2 linked regions of the Peribacillus simplex NBRC 15720 = DSM 1321 genome follow. The protein of the gene in region 2 interacts with the protein of the main gene of each other region in a pairwise test. Links are inferred from orthologs where the notes say so. Each region holds a gene or a part of one and is shown on either strand. Other genes may lie near its edges.

Region 1 (2,872 bases), 390 kb from region 2 along the record:
AAATTGTGTTGGATAACGATAAATATCCTGCTCATACCGGGAAATATAATCCTGCATCTTTATGAGCTGTGCCATTCGACCACCACCCATCTCTCTCTATTTTTGAAGGTTTATCGTGAAAATCTTCTCGTATGAAGGGGAAGCTCCAAGATGTGTTTGATATAACGCAACCTGATCTGCTTCAAAATGCTTATCCTCCAAATTCGCTATCTGGCGAACGCTCTCCAACGAAAAGGGACTATCCCCCTCGAATTTTCTTGCCAGCGTTATATGAGGCTTAAACGGCTTTTTATCAAGTTCAAAACCCGCTTCGATACAAGAATTATAGACTTTCCTTTGAATGGCAAAAAGCCTTTCTTGCTGATTGACGCCTGCCCATAGAATCCTTGGACTCTCACTCCTGCCAAAACCGCCGATATCGCCGAGTTCCAAGCCGAATGAGGCCTCATTGGCAAGCTCGCTTTCCACACGCCCCAAAGCATCCTCTTTCAATGTATCGGGAGCATTGCCCAAAAATGCCATCGTAATATGATAATCGGCTGGATGCAGCCATTTCTTAAATGGAAAGTCTAGCTTTAGTTGTTCCGTAACAGCATTTAAATAAGCCTTAATATCATCAGGCAATACTAAAGCAAAGAAAAAATGAGTATTCATGATCACTTAAATTCCTTCCTATTTTCCCTTTAATTTTACCATAATTCCCATTGCATATACCTTTTCTTGGACTTCCTTATAAATATTCCCTCCTTAGGAATATTTCCAATCCTCCTCTGAACGAAGCCCATGACGGATAATACACGGACGGGTCCAGGACGTATTTTTTCGTTGGGGCGAATTAACAAAAAATACAGCATAAATCAAAGAAAAAAGGACCAAAAATTGGTCCTATTCTTCATTTTCTTCTTTTAGCTTAACAGCGTTTCGTAAAGCAGGAACAAGTTCAGTCCGATGATAAGTACAGCTATAAGCCAAGCGACGCTCGAGGTGATTTTATGGTTTACCAGGTTGCCCATGATTTTTTTGTTGCTTGTAAACATGATCAATGGCACTAGGGCAAACGCGATGCCAAACGAGAGTACAACTTGACTCACTACAAGTGCTTTGGATGGATTCACTCCCCATAATATTATGATCAAGGGGGGAATTGTGCTAATGACCCTTCTTAAATAAATCGGTATATGTCTTTTAATGAATCCCTGCATGACTACATCACCTGTCATTACACCAACGGATGAGCTGGATAAACCGGCAAATAACAATCCTATTCCAAAAAACATCGCGACTGATGGTCCAAGCATGTCACCGAATTGTTGATAAGCAACATCCAAGTCCTCTACAAGTATTCCATTCTTATAAAATAGGGCAGCTGAAACAATGACCATTGCGGCATTGATCGCACCTGCAATCAACATGGCGATGACAATATCAATTAGCTCAAAACGATATATCCTTTTTCTTTCCAAATCGTTTATACCGACTATTCTCTTTTGAGTTAAAGAGGAATGAAGGTAAATCGCATGTGGCATAACGGTAGCTCCAAGCATACCGGCCGATAGCAAAATACTGTCCACTCCCTCGAATTTTGGAGTGAAGAGTCCTAAAACAACGGCTGAAGTGTCAGGTTTTGCATAAAAAACTTGAGCACCAAAAGCAATCACTACTACAAATATCATGACCGTGATCAGAGCTTCGAATGTTCGATAACCTCTGCGCTGGATTTCCAAAATGGCAAAGGATCCAATCGCTGCAATTAATGCCGATGTGATAAGCGGTAAGTCAAATAGCAAATAAATTCCTAGTGCCGCTCCTATGAATTCAGCTAGGTCGGTTGCCATAATAACAGCTTCGGCTTGAATCCATAATAAGAACGATGTTTTTTTCGAAAATTTTCCCCTGCATAGCTCTGGAAGATTCTTTCCCGTGGCTATCCCCAATTTGGCTGATAGTGATTGAATTAGCACAGCCATTAAATTGGATGCGAAGATAACCCATAATAACGCATAGCCATATTTAGATCCGGCTGTAATATTGGTAGCATAATTCCCTGGATCAATATAGGCTACAGCTGCTATAAAGGCAGGTCCTAGATAGGGAAGCAGTTTTTTGATTCCTCTCGAAGAAGATTGATGCAACACATCGGACATATCTATTTCAACTCCTTTTTACATGCAACTCAAATTGTTGCAACAGGTAAACTTTTTAGGTTATTAGCAAGTATATTCCTGGTTCTTGAAAATGTCAAAAAGGGAGGATTGCGTAAGGATGCTATAAACGTGAACAGGGATTCGGAAATGGCCATCTCGCTACCGACTATACATATAAAAACCCCTTTGCCATTAGTGGCAAAGGGGCATTTATCTATTTAACGGAACCGCATTGCTTCTCGATTTCCTCGGAAAACAGTTTCTGCAGCCTTTGGGTTATCGTACCGGGTTCCCCGGTTGCAATCGATTGGCCATCGATATTAACAATTGGTGTCACTTCGACGCTTGTGCTGGTATAAAGGACTTCGTCGGCTGCCATCATGTCCTCGACCGTGAAGGCTTCTTCGACATAGGGAATCCCATGATCAGCGCAAAGTTTCAGCATCACCTGACGGGTAATTCCATTCAGGATCAAGTTTGTGGCCGGATGCGTTTTAAGTAGCCCATCCACCACGATTGAGACATTTGACGAACTTCCCTCCGTCACCGTACCATCACGATGCTGGATCGCTTCATCACAACCGGCTTCGACCGCTTGCTGTTTAGCCATTATATTACCCAGTAGATTTAAACTCTTGATATTACAGCGAAGCCAGCGTATATCGTCGGTGGTAACAGCCTTGACCCCTGGCTTCATTTTTCCTGTATAAGGAATTTCCTTGGTATAG
Region 2 (2,998 bases):
CGGAATCGTAGTATTACGGTCAATCAGTTTCGTGAATACTCCGCCCATCGTTTCAATTCCAAGTGAAAGTGGAGTTACATCAAGAAGGACAACGTCTTTAACATCCCCTGTTAATACGCCACCTTGAATTGCAGCACCCATAGCAACCACTTCATCAGGGTTTACACCTTTGCTTGGTTCTTGACCGATTTCCTTTTTGATTGCTTCAACAACCGCAGGAATACGTGTAGATCCACCAACAAGGATTACTTTGTCGATTTCAGATGCTGAAAGACCAGCATCTTTCAATGCTTGACGAGTTGGTCCCATAGTACGTTCCACAAGACCTGTAGAAAGCTCATCGAATTTAGCTCTAGTCATCGTTACATCCAAGTGAAGCGGGCCAGCATCTCCAGCTGTGATGAATGGTAAAGAAATTTGAGTTGACGTTACGCCGGAAAGATCTTTTTTCGCTTTTTCAGCTGCATCTTTCAAACGTTGAACTGCCATTTTATCTTTTGAAAGGTCGATTCCGTTTTCTTTCTTAAATGCTTCAACTAGGTAATCGATGATGACTTGGTCGAAATCATCCCCACCTAGACGGTTGTCACCAGCTGTGGACTTAACTTCGAAAACGCCGTCTCCAAGTTCCATGATCGACACGTCAAATGTACCGCCGCCAAGGTCGAATACAAGGATCGTTTGATCTTCTTCTGTTTTATCCAAACCGTATGCAAGTGCTGCAGCTGTCGGTTCGTTGATGATACGTTCCACTTCAAGACCGGCAATTTGACCAGCATCCTTAGTTGCTTGACGTTCTGCATCATTGAAGTAAGCAGGTACAGTGATAACCGCTTTAGTAACTTTCTCGCCAAGATACTCTTCAGCGTATGATTTCAAGTATTGAAGGATGATTGCAGAAACTTCTTGAGGTGAGTATTCTTTTCCTTCAATTACTTCTTTATGGTTGGTACCCATATGACGTTTAATGGAAATGATCGTGTTAGGGTTTGTAATCGCTTGGCGTTTTGCCACTTCCCCTACTTGCCTTTCTCCATTTTTGAATGCCACTACGGATGGTGTTGTACGGTTTCCTTCTGGATTCGGGATTACTTTTGGTTCCCCGCCTTCAAGTACAGATACACAAGAGTTTGTTGTACCTAAGTCAATACCAATAATCTTGCTCATAGTTTCACTACCTCCCAATTATTTATATGTAAAAATCCTATTCGTTCACTTTTACCATTGCAGGTCGAATTACACGGTCTTTAAGAAGATATCCTTTTTGGAATTCCTCAACGACGATGTTCGAACCAAAGTTTTCATCTTGAACTTGCATGACCGCTTGATGCAAACGCGGATCGAACTCTTCGCCAACCGAACTGATCGGTTCGATGCCTTCTTTAGTCAATGCATCAGTAATCGCTTTATAGACCATTTCCATGCCTTGAAGCAAGGATTTCGTCTGTTCATTTTCCGCTTCGATTTTTGTAGCTCTTTCAAAATTATCAAGAGCCTCCACTAAATCACTAGCAATACTTTGAACTCTATATTTTTGAGCCGCCTCCATATCAAGCTTGGCACGGCGTCTTGAATTATCAAAATCGGCCTGCAGACGAAGATAACGGTTATCCATTTCTTCGATTTTTGCCTCAAGCTCGGCAATCTTTTCATGAGCCAATTGAAGTTCATCCTTTTCAACCTGACCATGGTTTTCTTCCGCTGGAATTTCTTCTTCAGCGAAAACTGCTTCTGCAGCGCTTTCCTCGATTGTTTCATTTTCCAATGTTTGTTTTTCGTTTTTATTTTCTGTCACAATCTCACCTCCCTAAAAGGGTTATACAATTTATGCTAAAGTAATATGCCAAGCCGCGGAGTATGCTCCTCCGCCACCTTAACAATATTACCTTTGCTACTATTTTTGATACAGTTTTGTCATCAGGGCCGTTAAATCCTTCGAAAAAAACGAAAGCAAACTGATCACTCTCGAATATTCCATTCTCGTTGGACCCAATATGGCCAAAGTGCCCACTTGCTCCTGCCCGATTGAGTAAGTTGCCGTTATCAAACTGCAGTCATCGAGCACTGTGTTTTGATTTTCACGGCCAATCTTGACGTGGATGCCCGATGGATTTTGAGTAATGAGTTCATAAAATCCCTGTTCCTGCTCAATCATCGATAAAAGCGTGCTTACTTTAGCAATATCATGGAACTCCGGCTGCCTCAGCATATTCGTTTTCCCGCCGAAAAATATTTTTTCGGGCTTTGTGTCCGTCAGCGTCTCCGCCAGGACGGAGACCATTGATCCATAGTTATGGATATGGCGGCTCAATAGAACTGCCACTTCCTTATAAATCTTATCTTTCAGATCAACCAACGGAACATCGACCAAACGGGAATTCAATATGTTCACCATCTTTTCAATCTCGTTTATATCAAAAGAAGGCGGTAAGGAAATCATTCGATTCTCCACATGACCTGTATCCGTTATAATGATGGCTATTGCCGTTTCAGGACTCAAAGGAATGATCTGGATTTTTTTCAGCTTATGCTCATTCACTTTCGGCCCCAGTACAATCGCCGTATAATTCGTCAGTTCCGAAAGTATTTTCGCTGACTTTTGAACGATCTTTTCCAATTCATAAATTCGTTCTACAAAAACGGATTTTAATATCTTCATTTCATTCTTTTTCGGAGCTTGAGGAGAAAGTAAATGATCCACATAATATCTATACCCTTTTTCAGAAGGAATCCTACCGGAAGAAGTATGGGTTTTTTCTAAAAATCCCATTTCTTCAAGATCAGACATTTCATTGCGAATTGTGGCAGAGCTGAACGTAATTTCATCTTTCTTCGACAAGCTTCGTGACCCGACTGGCTGGGCAGAATGGATAAAATCCTCGATTATCACTTGTAGAATCAATAATTGACGATCAGTTAGCATGTAAGATCACCTCTGTTAGCACTCTGTCTCATCGAGTGCTAATATACTAATAAATTATCAAATGAAGCTTATGAT

Evidence for each region. Proteins that work in one complex are often made in the same cells at the same time.
Region 1: the proteins of grpE (region 2) and BS1321_RS19440 interact in binary tests that used the Escherichia coli proteins (3 or more experiments, as listed by UniProt). The link is inferred for Peribacillus simplex NBRC 15720 = DSM 1321 from one-to-one orthologs.

What each region holds. Positions count from the first base shown.
Region 1 is NZ_CP017704.1:4,021,349-4,024,220, reverse strand. The notes cover bases 26-2,823. They hold BS1321_RS19440 (Nramp family divalent metal transporter), read right to left. Parts: upstream 2,145-2,823; coding sequence 906-2,144; downstream 26-905. Other genes in these bases: dat (D-amino-acid transaminase), read right to left, coding at 2,359-2,823; thpR (RNA 2',3'-cyclic phosphodiesterase), read right to left, coding at 97-654; BS1321_RS19450 (hypothetical protein), read right to left, coding at 26-75. In the rest of the region: more of BS1321_RS19450, read right to left, coding at 1-25; more of dat, read right to left, coding at 2,824-2,872. UniProt on the Escherichia coli protein: H(+)-stimulated, divalent metal cation uptake system. Involved in manganese and iron uptake. Can also transport cadmium, cobalt, zinc and to a lesser extent nickel and copper. Involved in response to reactive oxygen.
Region 2 is NZ_CP017704.1:4,415,553-4,418,550, reverse strand. What follows is about bases 1-2,924. They hold grpE (nucleotide exchange factor GrpE), read right to left. Parts: upstream 1,796-2,924; coding sequence 1,205-1,795; downstream 1-1,204. Other genes in these bases: hrcA (heat-inducible transcriptional repressor HrcA), read right to left, coding at 1,895-2,923; dnaK (molecular chaperone DnaK), read right to left, coding at 1-1,167. UniProt on the Escherichia coli protein: Participates actively in the response to hyperosmotic and heat shock by preventing the aggregation of stress-denatured proteins, in association with DnaK and GrpE. It is the nucleotide exchange factor for DnaK and may function as a thermosensor.